2 linked regions of the Rhodopseudomonas sp. BAL398 genome follow. The protein of the gene in region 1 binds, or shares a complex with, the protein of each later gene. Links are inferred from orthologs where the notes say so. Each region holds a gene or a part of one and is shown on either strand. Other genes may lie near its edges.

The links.
Region 2: the proteins of RBJ75_RS02740 (region 1) and hfq are in contact, whole or in part, in a crystal structure (PDB 3VU3), measured with the Escherichia coli proteins. The link is inferred for Rhodopseudomonas sp. BAL398 from one-to-one orthologs.

The regions. Positions count from the first base shown.
Region 1 is NZ_CP133111.1:590,711-601,177, forward strand. Bases 6,897-9,791 are described here. They hold RBJ75_RS02740 (catalase), read right to left. Parts: upstream 9,453-9,791; coding sequence 7,341-9,452; downstream 6,897-7,340. Other genes in these bases: glgX (glycogen debranching protein GlgX), read right to left, coding at 6,897-7,326; RBJ75_RS02745 (DUF4142 domain-containing protein), read right to left, coding at 9,612-9,791. In the rest of the region: RBJ75_RS02715 (FTR1 family protein), read left to right, coding at 1-789; RBJ75_RS02720 (4Fe-4S binding protein), read left to right, coding at 786-2,207; RBJ75_RS02725 (carbohydrate porin), read left to right, coding at 2,670-3,800; RBJ75_RS02730 (transglutaminase-like domain-containing protein), read right to left, coding at 4,171-5,019; more of glgX, read right to left, coding at 5,155-6,896; more of RBJ75_RS02745, read right to left, coding at 9,792-10,172; RBJ75_RS02750 (ferritin-like domain-containing protein), read right to left, coding at 10,184-10,467.
Region 2 is NZ_CP133111.1:1,009,326-1,019,733, reverse strand. Bases 4,243-7,078 are described here. They hold hfq (RNA chaperone Hfq), read right to left. Parts: upstream 5,867-7,078; coding sequence 5,618-5,866; downstream 4,243-5,617. Other genes in these bases: RBJ75_RS04740 (sigma-54-dependent transcriptional regulator), read right to left, coding at 6,956-7,078; RBJ75_RS04745 (D-amino-acid transaminase), read right to left, coding at 6,047-6,901; hflX (GTPase HflX), read right to left, coding at 4,243-5,606. Also shown: RBJ75_RS04770 (hypothetical protein), read left to right, coding at 1-244; RBJ75_RS04765 (hypothetical protein), read right to left, coding at 364-1,116; gyrA (DNA gyrase subunit A), read right to left, coding at 1,241-4,000; more of hflX, read right to left, coding at 4,224-4,242; more of RBJ75_RS04740, read right to left, coding at 7,079-8,326; RBJ75_RS04735 (sensor histidine kinase NtrY-like), read right to left, coding at 8,344-10,408. UniProt on the Escherichia coli protein: RNA chaperone that binds small regulatory RNA (sRNAs) and mRNAs to facilitate mRNA translational regulation in response to envelope stress, environmental stress and changes in metabolite concentrations.

The sequences.
Region 1 (10,467 bases):
GAGGCGCTGCTGGTCATCGGCATTCTGAATGCATGGCTGACCCGGCAGCAGGTCGATGCCGCGCGCGGCAGGTTGTATCTGTGGGCCGGCGTCGGCGCCGGCCTGCTGATCTCGGTGGCGTTCGGCCTGGCTCTGGTGCTGTTCGGCGAGGCGCTGCCCGACGACGCGCAGACCGGCTACCAGACCGCCGCGGTGCTGATCGCCGCGGCCTTGATCGTCCAGATGGTGTTCTGGATGCGCCGACACGGCCGCACCCTGAAGCGCGACATCGAGAGCTCGCTGCAGAGCGCCGCCGATCGCTCGAACTGGTGGGGCGTGTTCGCGCTGGCGCTGATCGCGGTCGCGCGCGAGGGCAGCGAGACCGTGGTGTTCTTGTACGGGACGCTGGCGGCGGCGCGCAGCGGCGCGATCGCCGCGCCGGCGGCGGTGGCGCTGGGCGGTTTTCTGCTGGCGATCGGGACCTACTACCTGCTGCAGCTTGGCAGCCGGATCATGTCGTGGAAGCTGTTCTTCAGAATCACCGAGATCATGCTGCTGTTTCTGGCGGCGTCGCTGCTGGTTACCGGGGTCGACAATCTGATCGGTCTTGGCGTGTTGCCGCGGCTGTCGGGCCGGTTGTGGGATTCATCCGCGATCCTGCCGGATTACGGCCCGGTCGGTGGTCTGATCGGCTCGCTGACCGGCTATCGGGCGCGGCCGGATCTGATGCAGGTGCTGGCCTATTTGGCCTATTGGGGCGTGATCTATTGGGCCTTGTTCTGGTCCCGGCCACAGGCGAAAATCGCATGAGAGAGCCCGAAACAGTTCTGGCGCTGCCACATTCCGAAATCGGTTTCGATGCGGTGCTGCGTGAGATCGGCGACTGGCTGATGCGCAACCAGCGCGCTATCCGCGCCACCCAATGGGGCGTGGTGGTGGCCTATCTGACGCTGCTGGTGGTGCCGACGCTGCTGCCATTGCCGACCCGCACGGCGCATATCTGGACCAATCTGACGCTGTTCGCGCAATTCGTGTTCTGGGGGCTGTGGTGGCCGTTCGTGCTGCTCAGCAATGTGCTGGTCGGCCGGATGTGGTGCGGCCTGCTATGCCCGGAAGGCTCGCTGTCGGAGACGGTGAGCAAGCATAGTCGCGGCTGGGCGATTCCGCGCTGGATCCGGTGGAAGGGCTGGCCGTTCGCCGCCTTCGCCGCCACCACGATCTACGGCCAGATGATCAGCGTCTATCAATATCCGAGGCCAGCGCTGGTCATCCTCGGCTTCTCGACCGTGGCGGCAATCGCCACCGCGGCGTTGTGGGGCCGCAACAAGCGGGTGTGGTGCCGCTTCCTGTGTCCAGTGACCGGGGTGTTCGCAGTGCTCGCCAAGCTGGCGCCGCTGCATTTCCGCGTCGATTCGCAGGTCTGGGACAGCTGGGCCAAGCCGCATGGCCGCGGTCCGGCGCAGCTCGTCAATTGCGCGCCGCTGGTGCCGATCCGGACCATGAAGGGCGGCAGCGCCTGCCACATGTGCGGGCGTTGCAGCGGCTATCGCGGCGCGGTGACGCTGGCGCGGCGTTCGCCGAATCAAGAGATCGTCCATGTCGCGGGCCATGATCCGCGGCCGATGGAATCGATGCTGATCCTGTTCGGCCTGCTCGGCGTCGCCGCGGGGGCGTTTCACTGGGGCAGCAGCGGAATCTATATCGACATCAAGCAGACGCTGGCCGAATTCCTGGTCAATCACGGCGTGATGTGGCCGCTCGAAACCGCGGCGCCGTGGTGGGTCCTGACCAATTATCCCGACCTCAACGATGTCATGACGCTGCTCGATGGCGCGGTGCTGATCGGCTATTTGCTGGCGATGGCGGCGGCCATCGGCGGCGCGGTCGCAGCCTGCGCGGCGTTGTCGACCCGGCTGCTCGGGCGCTGGTCGAGCGCGCGCTTCCACCATCTGGTGCAGAGCTTCATTCCGATCGCCGCCTGCGGGGTGTTTCTCGGCCTGTCGATGACCACGGTGTCGCTGCTGCGCAATGATGGCTTGGTGTTCGGCTTTGTGGAGCCGCTGCGCGCGGCGATGTTGATCGGCGCCGGCGCCTGGTCGCTGTGGCTCGGCTGGCAGATCTCCGGCCTGTATGCCGCCCCAGCTCGGCGAATCGCCGCGATGGTCCCGTTGCTCGTCGCCGTCTCGCTCAGTGCTGCGGTGTGGGCCAGGTTGTTCTGGTCGCTGTAATGGCGTTGTGGCGCAGAATCGCGCATTACACCCCCACATCCACGGCCGGTGATTTGGTTTTCTTCTGTTCCGCGGTGCAGAATTACCATTGTGCGACGCGCCCGGCCGGACTCTTGGAACCGCTCTAAAAACGAGTGGAATCAGTGGTTTGTGGCCTTTCGCTTTGTTAACTTCAAGGCAGGAGGATGGGGGACATGATGAGCTTTTGTAGAGATAGCCTTTCGCCTGCCGTTTGTACTGCAGCCTTGTTGGCGACGACGTTGCTGATGGGGCCCGAAACGGCCCGTGCCGAGGAAAAGAGTCTGGCCGAGCGCGACAGGTTGAGCGGGACCTGGAACGGCGCGCACCGAGCTTGAAGCCAAGGGCATCGAGATCGGCATCGCCTATATCGGAGAAATTCTCGGCGTCTCTGGCGGCGTCAAGCCGAAAGGGCCCTATGCCACTTACGAAGGTCGTCTCGACGTGACGATCAATACCGATCTGGAAAAGCTGGTGGGCTGGACCGGCGGCAAAACCCATATCCGCGCCTTCCAGATTCACAGCGTCAACGACCGCAACGCAGCCAGCTATGCCGGCTCGATCGCAGACCCGAGCAATATCGACGCGTATAACACCACAAGGCTGTTCACAGCCTGGTTCCAGCAGGAGTTCGGCACCTTCGCATCGTTGCGGCTCGGCCAGCTCGCCGGCGACGACGAGTTTCTGGTCAGCAATACTGCTGGCGGCTTGATCAACGGCACTTTCGGTTGGGCCGCGATCATGGCGGCGAACCTGCCCAGCGGCGGTCCGGCCTATCCGCTGGCGACGCCCGGCGCGCGGTTGCAGCTCAATCCGACCGAGAATATCGCACTGCTTGGCGCCGTGTTCAGCGGCAATCCGGCCGGGAAGAACTGCAGCAATCCGAATCCGCAGATCTGCAACAAATACGGTACCACCTTCAGCCTCGATGGCGGCGCGCTGTGGCTCGGCGAAGCTCAGTACAATGTCAATCAGGGCAAGGATTCCACCGGCCTTGCGGCGTCCTACAAGATCGGCGCTTGGTATCACACCGGCAAGACCTTTGCGGACCAGTATTGGGGGCTCGATGCGACCGGCGCGGCCGTTCCCATCGCGCTGAAAACGGATAGCCTCAATCACAGCGGCAATTGGGGCTTCTACGGCGTGGCCGACCAGATGGTGTGGCGCGGCGGCGAGGCCAGCACCAGCATCTTCGTGCGCGGCGGCTGGACGCCCTCGGACCGCAATCTGGTGTCGTGGTACATCGATGGCGGCGTCGGCTTCAAGGGCTTCGTGCCCGGCCGCGCCGCCGATACCCTGACGATTGGTGTCGCCCATTCCAAGATCAGTTCCGACGCCACCGCGGCCGATCTGGTTCAGGCCACCTTCAATGGCACATATTTCCCGCAGCGCTCCAGCGAGACGGTGATCGAGGTCAGCTACATGGCTCAGGTGACGCCGTGGTGGAATGTGCAGCCGGATTTTCAATATATCGTCAAACCGGGCGGCAAGGTGCTGCGGGATGCCGCGGATCCCTCACTGGGGACAGTCGAGGATGCCTTCGTGTTCGGCGTGCGCAGCACCATCGTGTTCTGAACCCGACGTTTGATCGCAACACACCAAGGGCGGGCCGGTGGCTCGCCCTTTGCTGTTATGGGCCTGCGCAGGGAGTAGCGGTCGATTGATCCAGATCAAACCGCAGCCGCGGCGCCTCGGCATCCTGACGCGCAATATCAAGCGCAAAGGGAGGTTGCCGTGCCATTCGACTCGATGCTGGTGTCCGTCGCGGTGGTTGTGATGTTTGCTGTGTTTGCCGGCGTACTGTTGTGGGGCGATGCTCAGACAAGAACGCGGCCACACGACCAGGATCGCGCCCATTGACGCGATCAAGGCAGTAACTGCCCTAGACGCCGCGGGATGATCTGGTCATCGCCGCGAGGGATCTTTATGGTCGCTCATTCGATAGTCAGGCGACTTTGGAAAGTTGTGCCGTCGCGGAGGGCGCCTCGTCCTTGACCTCCTCCGTGATCACCTCGAACTTCACCAGCTGGGCGAAGCCGAAGCTGGTGGAGATCGCGACGTCGGCGGCGTCGCGGCCGCGCGCGATCACGATCCGGCCGATCCGCGGATGGTTGTGTCGGGCGTCGAACGTGTACCAGCGACCGTCGAGATAGACTTCGAACCAGGCCGAAAAATCCATCGGCGCGGGATCGATCGGCACGCCGATATCGCCGAGATAGCCGGTGCAATAGCGCGCCGGAATATTCATGCAGCGGCACAGCGTCACCGCCAGATGGGCGAAATCCCGGCACACGCCGATGCCCTCGGCATGGCCCTCCGACGCGGTGCGGTCGGAGCGGGCGAACTGATAGCCGAACTGAATCCGGGTGTGGACATAGTCGCAGATCGCCTGCACGCGCTCCCAGCCCGTCGGGATGCCGCCGAACATCGACCATGCCAGATTCGACAATTTGTCGGTGTCGCAATAGCGGCTGCCGAGCAGATAGATCAGCGCCTCGTCGGGGAGCTCCGCGACCGGCAATTGCCGAGCGCCCGGCGCGGTGTCGTCGGGCAGACCGGAATCCTCGATCAGGAACGCGTTGCTGATGTCGATCCGACCGGGCGGAGCGACGATCCGGGTGCAGACATTGCCGAACATATCCAGAAAGTCACGCGAGGCGACCTCTGGCGAAAAACGAATCTGGTGCTCGCCTACGACATGCTGCATCCGAGAGGGATGAACGCTCAGCAGCAGGTTCATTGGCGTGTCCTGGGAACACTCGTAAGCGATATTGAAACCCGCGCGAATTTTCACCTGACTCTCCGTCATTCCAACGAGTGGATGTGTCAGACATAATCGCGAAGGGGGGCAGCTTGTTCCTGATTTGATGACATTGGCGCTGCACGAATTGTGGCTATTGCTGCAACAATTTCGGGCAGCGCCAGGGGATTACTCCGTGAGGCCGAACAGCAGCGCAGATCTCCCGGTCACCTGATAGATCGTACCACAGTCGAAAGCCGCGCCACCTGCGCCGTCGGGGATGTTGGTGTCGACCAGCAGGGACCAGCTGGAGCCGTGCGGAACTTGCGGCAGCGTGAAGTCGACGACGCCGTCAAAACTGTTCAGCACCAACAGGACGGTGTCGTCCTCGGCATGTTTGCGGATGCCGGTCTTCTGGGCGCGGCCATCGAGCAGCATGCCGAAGCATTTCATGTTGCCGTCGCCCCACTGCTCGTCCTGCATCGGCTCGCCATTGGCGTTGATCCAGATAACGTCGCAGACATCGAGCACCGGGTCGTGGACGCCGTTGAGGAAGCGGCTGCGGCGCAGCGTCGGATAGTTTCGGCGCAGCTCGATTAGCCGCTTGGTGAAGCTCAGCAGGTCCTTGCCGTCGTCGGTCAAGCCCCAGTTGACCCAGGAGATTTCGCTGTCCTGGCAATAGGCGTTGTTGTTGCCGTGCTGGGTGCGGCCGAATTCGTCGCCGGCCAGCAGCATCGGCGTGCCCTGCGACAGCAGCAGCGTCGCCAGCATGTTGCGCTTCTGGCGTTCGCGCAGGGCAAGGATGTCCTTGTCGTCGGTCGGGCCTTCGACGCCGCAATTCCACGACGCGTTGTTGGAGCTGCCGTCGCGATTATCCTCGCCATTGGCCTCGTTGTGCTTGTCGTTGTAGCTCGCCCAGTCGTTCAGGGTGAAGCCGTCATGGGCGGTGACGAAATTGACGCTGGCCCAGGCGCGGCGGCCCTGATGGTTGAACAGATCCGCCGACGCCGACAGCCGCGGCGCCAGCGCCGCCACATCGGCTTCACCGCGCCAGAAATCGCGCAGCGTGTCGCGGTATTTGTCGTTCCACTCGGCCCAACCGGGCGGAAAGCCGCCGACCTGATAGCCGCCGGGGCCGATATCCCAGGGCTCGGCGATCAGCTTGAGCGAGGTCAGCAGCGGGTCCTGGTCGACCGCTTTGAGAAAGCCGCTCTGTTCGTCGAAGCCGTGGACCTCGCGCGCCAGGATGGTGCCGAGATCGAAGCGGAAGCCGTCGATATGCATCTCGCCGGCCCAGTAGCGCAGGCTGTCATTGACCATCTGGATGACGCGGGCATGCGACAGGTTGACGGTGTTGCCGGTGCCGGTGTCGTTGATGTAATGGCGCTTGTTGTCCGGCAGCAGCCGGTAATAGCTGGCATTGTCGATGCCCTTGAACGACAGCGTCGGCCCGAGCTCGTTGCCTTCGGCGGTGTGGTTGTAGACCACGTCGAGAATCACCTCGAGACCGTGGCCGTGCAGCCGCGCCACCATCTCCTTGAATTCGCGCAGGCTGTTGGCGACGTCATGGGCATAGCGCGGGTCCGGCGCGAAAAAGCCGATGGTGTTGTAGCCCCAATAATTGGTCAGCTTCTTGTCGAGCAGGTAGTCGTCATTGACGAAAGTGTGGATCGGCAATAGCTCGACCGAGGTGACGCCGAGCGAAGCGATGTAATCGACCACCGCCTGATGACCGAACCCCGCATAGGTGCCGCGCATCTCCTCCGGCACCTCGGGGTGGCATTTGGTGAAGCCCTTGACGTGGGTTTCGTAGACGATGGTCTGGTCCCACGGCACGTTGGTGCGGCCGGGCTCGCCGTGCCAGTCGTAATTGGGATCGACCACCACGCATTTCGGCATGAACGCCGCGCTGTCGCGAGTGTCGAAACTGGTGTCGTCGCCGCTCTCGACCGTGTAGCCGAACACCGCCGGGTTCCAGGTCAGTTCCCCCGCATGGGCGCGGGCATAGGGGTCGAGCAGCAGCTTGTTCGGGTTGAAGCGGTGGCCGTGTTCGGGCTCGTAGGGGCCGTGGACGCGGTAGCCGTAAAATGCCCCCGGACCGACATCGGGGATGTAGCCATGAAACACCTCGTCGGTATATTCCGGCAGTTCGATCCGCCGCTCGGTGTCCCCGTCGAACAGGCAGACCTCGACCTTGGTGGCATTGGCGGAAAACAACGCAAAATTTGTGCCTTCGCCGTCCCAGCTGGCGCCGAGCGGGAAGGGCAGGCCTTCCCGGACAATGTCGTTGCTCACCGTGTTCGCAGCCTCCGCTATCGCCGGCGCGGATTGCGCGGCGTCGTCGTTCAATGTGTCGCACATCTGCGGCGCCCGTCCTAACGCATCTTGACGACGGGTTCGCGACCCCACACCCGCAGCTTGCCGAGCTCGCCGATGAAGTCCGCGGCGTCCTTGGCGGCGGTCAGCTTGATGCAGCCCTCGTCGAGATCGTCGGCGATCCCGGCCTTGACCAGCAGCGGACGGGCGGCGTCGACATAGCCGATGAACTTGCAATGGGCGAAGGCGTCGGCGACGAAATCGCGGGCGGTGGATTCCTGCACCAGATCGTCGATCTCGTCCGATCCCGGCAGCAGCGCCACCGCGTCGTACAGCACCGAGGGGCCGCCATCGATCATCTGATCGGCCGCGATCATGCTGCCGTCGCTGGCGGTGACGCCGCCGACCCGTGGCGCGATCAGTTCGAAGCTGGCGCCGGCCTTCTTCAGCGCGGCCTGCAAGCTCTTGAGCAAAGCGGCGTCGGTGCCGTCGGTGATCAGGATGCCGAGCTTGCGGCCCTCGAAGCGTTTGGGGCCGTTCTCGACGATGCTGAGCGCCGGGGAGGGCGGCAGATCCTGTCGGGTCGGCATCGCCGCGTCGGCGGGCTTGGGCATGGTCTTGATGCCGAGCCGGTTGGCGACGCTGCTGGCCAACCCCTCATCGATATTGAGCAGATGCGACACCACCCGCTCGCGGATCACCGGGATGTCCACCTTGCTGAGCTCGAAGGTCAGCGCGGCGGCGATATGGTGCTGTTCGCCACGGGTCTGGCTGAGATAGAACTGCCGCGCCTGGCTGTAGTGGTCGGCAAAGCTCTCGGCGCGGAACTTGGCTTTGGCGCCTTCCTCGGCGTCGGGAAATGCGACAAAACCGCGGCTTGTCGATTCGCGCGGGCCTTCGCCATGGGAGTTTGGCTGGTAATTGGCGCGGCCGACCGGATTGCGCATCGCCATATGGCCGTCCTGCTGGAAATGCGCGAACGGGCATTTCGGCGCGTTGATCGGCAGATGGCTGAAATTGGTGCTGCCAAGCCGGCTCAACTGGGTATCGAGATAGGAGAAGTTGCGGCCCTGCAGCAGCGGGTCGTTGGAGAAGTCGATGCCCGGCGGCACGTTCTGGGTCATGAACGCGACCTGTTCGGTCTCGGCGAAGAAGTTGTCGGGCATGCGGTCGAGCACCAGCCGGCCCACCGGAATCGTCGGCAGCACTTCTTCGGGAATGATCTTGGTGGCGTCCAGAACGTCGAACTCAAACTTGTCGGCGAAGGCCTGATCGAACAATTGCACCCGCAATTCCCATTCGGGGAAATTGCCGGTCTGGATCGCGGTCCACAGATCGCGGCGATGGAAGTCCGGATCGGCGCCGTTGATCTTCACCGCCTCGTTCCACAGCACCGACTGCAGGCCGAGCTTCGGTTTCCAGTGAAACTTGACGAAGGTGGATTCGCCCTTGGCGTTGACCAGCCGGAAGGTGTGGACGCCGAATCCTTCCATGAAACGGAACGAGCGCGGGATCGCCCGATCCGACATCACCCACATCACCATGTTCATGGCTTCGGGGGTGAGGCTGATGAAATCCCAGAAATTGGTGTGCGCCGATTGCGCCTGCGGAAAGGCGCGGTCGGGCGCTTCCTTGACCGAATGGATCAGGTCGGGAAACTTGATCGCGTCCTGGATGAAGAACACCGGGATGTTGTTGCCGACCAGATCCCAATTGCCTTCCTTGGTATAGATCTTCACGGCGAAGCCGCGGACGTCGCGGGCCAGGTCGAACGAGCCCTTGTTGCCGGCCACGGTGGAGAACCGCACGAAAGCCGGCGTGCGCTCGCCCTCGCGCTGGAACAGGTCGGCGCGGCTGTATTTCGCCAGCGAATTGGTGGTCTCGAAATAGCCGTGCGCGCCGTAGCCGCGGGCATGCACCACGCGCTCCGGGATCCGCTCATGGTCGAAGTGGAAGATCTTTTCGCGGAAATGGAAATCCTCGATCAGGGTCGGGCCGCGCGGGCCGATCTTCAGCGAGTTCTGGTCGTCGGAAACCGGGCCTCCCTGCGCCGTCGTCATGGTCTCCAGGCCGAGATCCTCGGCGGTCTGATGCAATTCGCCGCCTGCGCCGCGACTCAGTTTCTGGTCGTGGATGGTGGCGGAGTTGGAAGGTTTCGACGATTTGGCCATGTGAGGTGCTTTCCAGGGGTGTCCTGCCAGAGGTGTCCGAGGGCTGTGGCGCCGGCCCAATGCGGCCCGCGCCGCGTTCGTTGCCGACGCGGCGAGGCGAAGAAGATGGATTGAGCGCGGAAGAGCCGTGGCCCGGCGCATGTGCGCCGGGCCATTGGGCTAGCGGTTGGATTGCGAGGTGGTGGTGCTGGAGGCCTTGTCCAGCGACTGCGCCATATCGAGATGGTGTTTCAACGTCGGCAGCGTCTTGCCGGCCCATTGCTTGAGCGCGGAATTGTCGCCGCCATCGGCGTAGCGCTCGAACAGCCCGACCGCGTCCTTGTGGGCCGAGACCTGCATCGAATCGAAGCTGTCGGAGAAATCCTTGCCTTTCAACCCGCGCAGCTTGTCGAGCTTGGACTGATGCGCGCTGTCGAGGCTGGTAGGCAATTGGGCTTTGACCTTGCCGCTGGACACCAGGCCTTTCAGCTGCTCGGTGGTCTTGGTGTGGTCATTGACCATCTGCTTGGCGAAGGTCTTTTCCGCGGCGTTGCCCTTGTCGAGGGCGAGCTTGTTCGACTGGATCTCGAACATGTCGCTGATCGCCACTTCCTTGACGAAATCCTGCGTCGACGGGCTGATCCCGAGGGTGGAGTTGATACCGGTTTTCTCGGTGACCGACTGCGCCAGCACCGGCGTGGCGGCGAGCAGGCATCCGAGCACGATTAGACTACGTTTCATGGTGGTCTCCCTTAGCTTGCTGCTTTGCGATTGACGCCCTTGCGGAGCGCCACGGTGTTGAGCTTGGTGTTGGCGGCCTTCTCCTCGTTCAGATTGGTCGTGAGCAACCGAACGATGTCGTCATGGCCGAGTTCCTCGGCCCATGCGATCAGGGTGCCGTAGCGGGCGATCTCGTAATGCTCGACCGCCTGGGCATTGGCGACGATCGCGGCGTCGAGCACGGCCTTGTCGGCGACCTCGCCGGCAGTCTCATTGGATTCCTTGATCAACCCGTCGATCGCCGGGCAGTCGGTGC
Region 2 (10,408 bases), 420 kb from region 1 along the record:
TTCAGCAATTACCGTTGCAGCGTTCGTAGCCGCCGCTTTGACCGTGTTGCCGGGCTTTGCCCCCCAGGTTGAAGCCAGCGTGCCGGTGGCTCTCGCCAAAGCCGACCGTCTCGATATCCGCCCGGTGAACGCGGATTGCTCGCAGCAGACTTGGCCGAACATCTCGGCCTCTTGCCTGCGCAGCGCCTCAAGCCGGACCGCCCATATCCGCGAAGCCCGGCTGGTGACCGCCAAGCGTCACTAACAGTTTTCAGGTTCTACCAAGCTCTGCCTCCAGGAGCTCCATCGAAGGCCCCCAGTGTGCCCGCCGGGGGCCTTTCGATTCGTGGCGATCGTTCAGCTCGGCTACCAGACGGATTCCAATTACCGACTGATCCAGACTTCCAACGTTCCTTTTGCCACGCCGTCATTTCGCTCCGGCTTTATTGATCTCGAAATCAATTTCGTAGCGTTAAGGGAATCCGCTAAGGTCCGTGCCGTCGGGTCGTCTGATTGATCGCGGTATCGCACGGCGGCGGTGTTCGCGGCAGAGGGTGTTCGCTGCCCGCCGCCGTCAACCCCCTCCACCTTCCAACCGGCATCCCCAATCTTCTTCATCACCGACCGGACATCACTGCGGTCGATTGCGCCTGCGAATTGGAAAAAGACATCGTAATTTGTCGCAGCAGGGGGCGCGACTTCTGTCTTAATTGGGGTTGGAGGCGGGGGATTGGCCCGTTCAGCCACGGTGTCCGCTGTGGTTCGACAGTCAATCAAAAGGTTGGCAAAACAAGCGAGACCTTGGCTCTGAGGATTTAGTTTGGAAAAGGCGAAAACTAACACCCACGCAATGCAGACGAACAAAACAGACCACTTTAAGAGATTCATAATCCAAGGATCGTGTAGCATGGCCGTAACGATCGCAACAAGAACACCCACGAAAACGAGATAAAGCGCGGGCCGTATCCTTGCCTCGGTGTCAATCCCAAATATTCCTACCGCGGCGACCGCAATAAATGCCGCCATACCACCAAAAATTAGTGCGGCTTCGCGCGGATGACTTTGGCTCCATCTTGCGAGCCACTGGAATGTGCCGCGCTGGGTTGTAGAATCCGTTCCGTCCCCGAGATCAGCCATATTCGCTCCCCCGCTCTACTCAGGGTAGCAAGGTTTCCGCTCTCAAGCAAATCACCTTGCCTAGAGATCGAGCAATCGAACGCAGCGTTGCATCGGCCGAGAAGGATCCTCCATCGGCGGCGGATCAGCCGCCGTTGCCGCTGTCAGTGTCCTCGCCGATATGTTCGACCGACACCACATGCTCGTCGTCGGCGGTGTCGAACACGGTCACGCCCTGGGTCGAGCGGCCGACGATGCGGATGCCGGCGACCGGGCAGCGGATCAGTTGGCCCTTGTCGGTCACCAGCATGATCTGGTCGTGGTCGTCGACCGGGAACGAGGCCACCAGCTTGCCGTTGCGGCTGTTGACCGCCATCGCCACGATGCCTTTGCCGCCGCGGCCGGTGGTGCGGTACTCGAACGACGAGGTTCGCTTGCCGTAACCGTTTTCGCTGAGTGTCAGCACGAACTGCTCGTTGGCCGACATCTCGGCGTAACGTTCCGGAGCCAGCGAATCCAACGCGCCCACCTCCTCCCCCTCAGCCTCGGCGGCCAATTCGGCGATCGCGGCCTCGTCACCATTGGGGGCGGCGTCTTCGCCGGTGGCGGCGCGACGAATGGCACCGGACTGTTTCAGATACAGCGCGCGCTCGGCCGGCGCCGCATCGAAATGGCGCAGAATGGTCAGCGAGATCACCTGGTCGCCGCTCGCCAGCGACATGCCGCGCACGCCCATCGAGGCGCGGCTCTGGAACACGCGGACCTCATTGACCGCAAAGCGGATGCACTGGCCGCCAGCGGCGGTCAGCAGCACGTCGTCGCGATCGGTGCAGATCTGCACGTCGACGATCGATTCGCCGACATCGAGCTTCATGGCGATGATGCCGGAGCGGCGCACATCGACGAAGTCCGACAATTTGTTGCGCCGCACGGTGCCGCGGGTGGTGGCGAACATCACGTCGAGCTCGGCCCAGGAGGATTCATCCTCGGGCAGCGGCATGATGGTGGTGATGCCCTCGCCCTGCTCCAGCGGCAGGATATTGATCAGCGCCTTGCCGCGGCCGTTCGGCGGCGCGATCGGCAGCCGCCAGACCTTTTCCTTGTAGACCTGGCCGCGCGACGAGAAGAACAGCACCGGCGTATGGGTCGAGGCCACGAACAGCCGGCTGACGAAATCCTCTTCGCGGGTCGCCATGCCGGAGCGGCCCTTGCCGCCGCGACGCTGCGCCCGATAGGTCGACAGCGGCACCCGCTTGACGTAGCCGGCATGCGACACGGTCACCACCATGTCCTCGCGCTGGATCAGGTCCTCGTCCTCGACCTCGCCCTCCTGCTCGATGATCGTGGTCTTGCGCGGCGTGGCGAATTCAGCCTTCACCGCCGTCAGCTCGTCCTTGATGATGCTCTGGACCCGCGCGCGCGAGCGCAGGATCTCAAGATAATCGGCGATCTCGAGCGCCAGCTTGTCGAGCTCTTCGGAAATTTCCTCGCGGCCCAACGCCGTCAGGCGCGCCAGCCGCAGATCCAGAATCGCCTTGGCCTGCTCGAACGACAGCCGCGCGGTGCCGTCGTCGGCCAGCCGATGCCGCGGATCATCGATCAGCATGATCATCGTGGCGACGTCCTTGGCCGGCCAGTCGCGCGCCATCAATATGTCGCGCGCCGTGGCCGGATCCGGTGAAGTCCGAATCACCCTGATGACTTCGTCGATATTGGCGACCGCGATCGCCAGACCGACCAGGATGTGGGCGCGGTCGCGGGCCTTGTTGAGCAGGAACTTGGTGCGCCTGGTGACGACCTGCTCGCGGAAGGCGATGAACACCGTCAGCAGGTCCTTGAGATTCATCACCCGCGGACGGCCGCCGTCGAGCGCCACCACATTGGCGCTGAAATTGGTCTGCAGCGGCGTGAAGCGGTACAGCTGGTTCAGCACCACTTCGGGCACCGCGTCGCGCTTCATCTCGATGACGACGCGAAAGCCGTCGCGATCGGATTCGTCGCGCAGATCGGAGATGCCCTCGATCTTCTTCTCGCGCACCAGTTCGGCGATCCGCTCGACCATGGTGGCCTTGTTCACCTGATAGGGAATTTCCGAGATGATGATGGCCTCGCGCTCCTTGCGCGCCGGCTCGATCGTCACCTTGCCGCGCATCACGATCGAGCCGCGGCCAAGCTGATAGGCGGCGCGAATCCCGGCGCGGCCCAGAATGATGCCGCCGGTGGGGAAATCCGGGCCCGGAATGATGTTGATCAGGTCGTCGATGGTCAGCGCCGGATCGTCGATCAGCGCGACGCAGGCGTCGATCACCTCGCCGAGATTATGCGGCGGGATGTTGGTCGCCATGCCGACCGCGATGCCGCCGGCGCCGTTGACCAACAGGTTCGGAAATTTCGCCGGCAGCACGCGGGGTTCGCGGAACGAGCCGTCGTAATTGTCCTGGTAATCGACGGTGTCCTTGTCGATGTCGTCGAGCAGGCCCTGCGCGATCTTGGTCAGGCGCGACTCGGTGTAACGCATCGCGGCGGCAGAATCACCGTCGACCGACCCGAAATTGCCCTGACCGTCGATCAGCGGCACGCGCATCGAGAATTCCTGCGCCATCCGCACCATCGCGTCATAGACCGACTGGTCGCCATGCGGATGATACTTACCGATGACGTCGCCGACGGTGCGCGCCGATTTGCGATAGGGCTTATTCCATTCGAAGCCGTTTTCGTACATCGCGAACAGAATCCGGCGATGCACCGGCTTCAAACCGTCGCGCGCATCCGGCAGCGCACGGGCCACGATCACGCTCATGGCGTAATCGAGATACGAGCGCTTCATCTCGTCGAGGATCGAAATCGGGCGGATATCCGAAGGCGCCGGCGGCTCCCCGGGCTTGTTATCGTCGGTGTCGGACAATGGTGATTTCCGGTGAGAATCTGATCGGCGATTTATAGCCGATCCGGCGTCTGCAAACCACCTTTAACTGGCCCGGCCGGCGGGTTTTTCCCTTCGTTTTTCCAATTACTTAGGCGGCGCACCCGACCTCCTCGAACGGGTCATTCCGGGGCGCGAGGCAGCAGGCCGAATGAACCCGGAATGATGCCGTTCTGGATTGCGAACGCAGCAAAGGCGCAGGCGCTCAGTGCTCGTCCGGATGCGGGGTGGCGCCGAACCGGTTCACGACGATGTCGCGCTTGGTCTCGTCGACCCGCACCGTCATCTCGAACCGGCCCTCATGCAGGTCCTTGCGCAGCACCTCGGCATTGCGATGCAGCCAGCTGATGCCGGCGCCATCGGCGGCGTCGATCGACAGGTCGAGCGCGATCCGGCTCAGGGCCAGCCGCTGCTCGATCGCCGCCAGCAGCTCGTCGATGCCCTCGCCGGTCACCGCCGACACCATGAAGCACGGATGCTCGGCCGGGCGCCTGGCGGCGATGTTGCTGAGATTCTCGCGCTGCTCCGGTTCGAAGCGGTCGATCTTGTTCCAGACCTCGAGGATCCGCCCGCCCGCTTCGGGATCGATCCCGAGCTGGCGCAGCACGGCGTCGACGTCGCGCTGCTGGGCCTCGGCGTCCTCGTGCGAAATGTCGCGGACGTGGAGGATCAGATCGGCTTCCAGCACCTCTTCGAGCGTGGCACGGAACGCCGCCACCAGCTGGGTCGGCAGGTTGGAGATGAAGCCGACGGTGTCGGACAGCATCGCCTTGCCGCCATGCGGCAGCGTCAGCCCGCGCAAGGTCGGATCCAGCGTGGCGAACAGCATGTCGGCGGCCTGCACCTCGGAGCGCGTCAGCCGGTTGAACAGCGTCGACTTGCCGGCATTGGTGTAGCCGACCAAGGCGACGACGCGGTACGGCACTCGCTGCCGGCCGGCGCGGTGCAGCCGGCGGGTGCCCTGCACCTTCTTGATCTCGTTTTCGATCTTGGTGATGCGATCGCCGATCAGCCGGCGGTCGGCCTCGATCTGGGTCTCGCCGGGGCCGCCCATGAAGCCGAAGCCGCCGCGCTGCCGTTCCAGATGGGTCCAGGACCGCACCAGCCGCGACCGTTGATAGTTCAGATGCGCCAGCTCGACCTGCAGCGCGCCTTCCTTGGTCTTGGCCCTGCGGCCGAAGATTTCCAGGATCAAGCCGGTGCGGTCGAGCACCTTGGTATTCCAGGCCTTCTCCAGATTGCGCTGCTGGATCGGCGACAGCGCGCAATCCATCACCACAAGGTCGGCCTCGTGGCCCTGGATGATGCCGAGAATCTCCTCGACCTTGCCCTTGCCGAGATAAGTGGCCGGGCGAATCTGCCCGATCGGCGCCAGCACCAATTCGGCGATCACCAGATCGATCGCACGCGCCAACCCCGCCGCCTCGTCGAGACGAGCGTCGGAGCCGCGCACCGCAATGCTGTCGGTTGAATCGGGATCGCCGCGACGCGCGCGCAAATACGGGCCGACGACGATTACTCGTCCGGTCTGCTCGTCATGCACCGACCGCGGCCGGTCGGCGCCCCCGTCAAGGCTGCGGGGTTCCAATCAGGTCAAGCTCAAGCTGGAGCGTCCTCGCCACCTTCGAACAACTGGATCGGTGCGCCGGGCATGATGGTTGAGATCGCATGCTTGTAGACCAGCTGCGAATGACCATCGCGCCGGAGTAACAAACAGAAATTATCGAACCAGGTGACAATGCCCTGCAACTTGACCCCGTTCACAAGAAAAATCGTGAGAGGAGTCTTGGTCTTGCGAACGTGGTTCAGGAATGTGTCTTGAAGGTTTTGTGCGCGGTCTGCCGCCATTTTCTTGTCCCGCAGTATGTTTTGAATTTTTTTTGCCGCGACGCTGCTCTCTGCGGAGCATGGTCTCGGTGTCAGCCTTCCTGAGATCCCCCTCCGGAGACCGACAGGTTGATTAGACGTCAGGTGCCAATGTTAGGCAAGCAGGTTCCCGCAAAAGCTGTGTTACTGAGGCAACAAAACTCAGGAAAATGCCGAAAATCGGTGGAACTGCTCACGCAAACGCGTGGCAATCCGACCTGGCGTACCGTCGCCAATGATCCGGCCATCGATCGCCACGACAGGCATCACGATCTGACTCGACGCGGTGACGAAGGCCTCCGCGGCCTGCAGTGCCTCGTCGACGGTAAAGGCGCGTTCCTCGAATTTGATTTGCAGTGCCGCAAGGGTTTCGATCAACACCGCCCGGGTGACACCGGCGAGGATTCCGGATTCCGCCGAGCGGGTGACCACACGACCGTCCTGGGTGACGATCCAGGCGTTGCTGGAGGATCCCTCGGTGACCAGGCCGTCGCGATCGACATACCACGCCTCATAGGCGCCCTGCTCGCGCGCCGCTTGCTTGGCCAGCACGTTCGGCAATAGCGCCGTCGACTTGATATCGACCCGCGGCCAGCGGTTCTCCGGCAGCGTGATCACCTTGATCCCATGCGCCGCGGTGTCCTGGTTCTTGGCATAATTCAGCGCCCGCGCGGTCACCACCAGGCTCGGCGCGACGCCGGCCGGAAAACCGTGATCGCGCCGCGCCACGCCGCGGGTCACCTGCAGATAGACCAGCCCATAATTGACCCGGTTACGCCGCACCACCTCATGCAGCACCACCTGCAACGCCGAAAGCGGCATCGGCATCGCGATCCGCAATTCACCGAGCGAGCGCTGCAGCCGCGCCATGTGCCGCGGCATGTCGACGATCTTGCCGCCGCGCAGCTCGCAGACCTCATAGACGCCGTCGGCGAATTGATAGCCGCGATCCTCGATGCTGACGCAGGCGTCGCGCATGTCGCGATAGCGGCCGTTCACATAGGCGATGCGAGCCATGAGACTGTTCCGGAAATGATGATGCTGATGATGATGCGAGGACGGCGACGCCGGTCAACCGACGCCGAGCGCCTTGAGCTTGCGGTGCAGCGCGGAGCGCTCCATGCCGACGAATTCGGCGGTGCGCGAGATGTTGCCGGAGAACCGGCTGATCTGCGCGATCAGATAGTCGCGCTCGAACACTTCGCGGGCCTCGCGCAACGGCAGTCCCATGATGTGCTCGCCATTATTGCCGGTCGGCATCGTCGGCACCATCGAGCCGACATCCTGCGGCAGCATGTCGGCGGTGATGATCACTTCGGGACCGCCGCTGGCCAGAATCATCACCCGCTCGACATTGTTGCGCAGTTGGCGGACGTTGCCGGGCCAGACATGCGATTGCAGCACCGCCATCGCGTCCTGGCCGATCTGCCGCTTCGGCAGGCCGGTGGCGAGCGAGATCTGCTCCATGAAATATTCGATCAGTTCGGGAATGTCCTCGCGGCGCTCCGACAGCGGCGGCACCCGGATCGGCACCACCGAGAGGCGGTGATAGAGGTCCTCGCGGAACCGGCCCTCGGCAATCTCCTCCTCGAGATTGCGCGCGGTCGAGGACACGATGCGGACGTCGACATTGACCTTGGCGGTGCCGCCGGAGCGCTGGAAGGTCTGATCGACCAGCACCCGCAGGATCTTGTTCTGGGTCTCGCGCGGCATGTCGCCGATCTCGTCGATGAACAACGTGCCGCCATGGGCCTCTTCCAGCGCGCCGGCCTTGCGCTGCTGCTCGCCATTGGACTGCTCGACGCCGAACAATTCGATTTCCATCCGCTCCGGCGTGATCGCAGCGGCGTTGATGACGACGAACGGCCCTTCGGAACGGCCAGAGGCATTGTGCAACGTCCGCGCCGCCAGCTCCTTGCCGGAGCCGCTCGGCCCGACGATCAGGATCCGGCTATTGGCCTTGGCGGCGCGCTCGATGGTCTGGCGCAGCTGGTTCATGCAGGCGGAGCGGCCGGTCAGCGTCGAGGCGCTCGGCGCCTGCTGCTTCAGCTCCTTGACCTCGCGCTTCAGCCGCGAGGTCTCCAGCGCCCGCGTCGCCACCAGGATCAGGCGGTCTGCCTTGAACGGCTTCTCGATGAAGTCATAGGCGCCGCGCTTGATCGCCGCGACCGCGGTCTCGATATTGCCGTGGCCGGAGATCATCACCACCGGGACCTCGGCGTGCTCGCGCTTGATCTGCTCCAGCAATTGCAGCCCGTCGAGCCGGCTGCCCTGCAGCCAGATGTCCAGGAACACCAGATTGGGCCGGCGGTTGGCGATCTCCGCCAGCGCCGAATCGCTGTCGCGCGCGGTGCGCGTGGTGAAGCCCTCGTCGTCGAGAATGCCGGCCACGAGCTCGCGAATATCGGCCTCGTCATCAACGATCAGAATGTCATTTGCCATGGGTCGCGCCTGTCATCTCAGCTGCTGCTGACAGCTACTGCTGTGGTTTCGTTACCGGCCGGGCGGTTGGGTTCACTGGATTCGGCGGTCGGGGCCTGTCCGGAAATCGAAAAGCGCAGCCGCATCCAGGCGCCGCGCTGCCCTGGCCGAATCTCCGAGGCATCGTTGAGCTCGATCCGACCGCCATGATCGACCAGAACCCGGCCGACGATCGCCAGACCAAGCCCGGTGCCCTTCTCCCGCGTCGTCACATAGGGCTCGAGCAACCGCGCCCGGCTGACCTTGGGCAGGCCGATGCCGTTGTCGATCACGTCGATGACAATGTCCTCACCATCGCGGGCGGCGATCACGTCGATGCGGCCCTTGCCGAGCTGCTCGGGCGGCACCACGTCGATCGCCTCGGTGGCGTTCTTGATGATGTTGGTGAGCGCCTGCGAAATCAGCCGGCGGTCGAACCGCGCCCGCATCGGTTCGTCCCTGATCTCGGCCTCGATCTCGATCTCGGGATGGCCGACCCGCATCAGGAACACGACCTGCCGTACCGTGTCGGCGACGTCCTCGCCCTCGATCACCGGCTTCGGCATCCGGGCAAAGCGCGAGAATTCGTCGACCATGCGCCGGATGTCGTCGACCTGGCGGACGATGGTGTCGGTGCACTGCTCGAAAATGGCTTTGTCTTCGGTGATGACCTTGCCGAATTTGCGCTTGATCCGCTCCGCCGAAAGCTGGATCGGGGTCAGCGGATTCTTGATCTCGTGTGCGATCCGCCGCGCCACGTCGGCCCAGGCCGAGGTGCGCTGCGCCGACACCAATTCGGTGATGTCGTCCAGCGTGATGATGTAGCTGTCGCGCGAATGGCTGGTCTGCTCGGCGCTGACCCGCACCGACAGATTGCGCTCATGGCCGTCGCGGGTGATGGCGATCTGGCCCTGCACCAGCCGCTGCGAGCCCTCGCGCGCCGACTTCATCATCTCGTCGAGTTCAGGTAGCACCTCCGACAAAGGATGGCCGAGCGTCTCGGATTCCGAATGACCGATCAGCTTTTCGGCAGACCGGTTGAGAATGCCGATGCTGCCGGAGCCGTCGACGCCGATGATGCCGGCCGAGGCCGACGACAGCACCGCTTCGATGAAGCGACGGCGGCTGTCGATCAGGTCGCTGGCGCTGACCAGCTCGTCGCGCTGGCTGCGCAATTCCTGGGTCATCTTGTTGAAGGTCTCGCCGAGATGGGCGAGATCGCCCTCCGACTTGAACACCGGCACCTGGACGTGCAGATCGCCGGTGGAGACCAGATTGGCGGCGCCCATCAGGCGCCGGATCGGCGCCACCAGCCAATTGGCGAAATTCAATCCGATCAGCACCGCCGACATCAGCACCGTGAGCGCGATCACCGTGAACAGCAACGCCAGCGTCACCTGAAAGCCGAGCCGGCTCGACTCGATCTTGGCATATTCGGCGACGCTGGCCTGGGTCTGGCGCAGTTGCGAGACCACATGCGGATCGAGCAGCCGGGCGACGTAGAGGAAGGTGTCATCGAAGCCGCGCAGCCGGATCACCGCGGCGACGTAATTGGCCTCGATGAAGACCGCGATCTGCGGCTCCTTCGCATTGACGTTTTTCAGGAATTCGGCCGCCGGCACGTCGAAGTCGCGCTGAATGCCGGTCTGCGCGGATTCCAGGATATGGCGGTCCTTGTCGATCAGCATGGCGCCGGGAAGATTGCGCGCCGCCGCACTGGCGGTCAGCAATTCGCGAAATGAGCGGCGGTCCTGATCGTAGAGCGGTCTCGCATTGGAAATGTCGTTGGCCATGCCCAGGATGTCGCCGCGAATCATCTGGGCGTGTTCGTGCAGATAGGCATTGGCGACGATCAGCGAATTCTGGATCACCGCCCTCGTCGGCCCCGAGAACAACCGATCCAGCCCGCGGTCGATGGTGACATTGGCGACGATCGACACCAGAACGGCCGGCAGCACTGCGATCACCGAGAATAGGCTCACCACCTGGACGTGCAGCCGCGCGGCGGCGCGACCGCGGCGGCGGGCCTGCACCACCTTCCAGACTTCACGAACGATGATCACC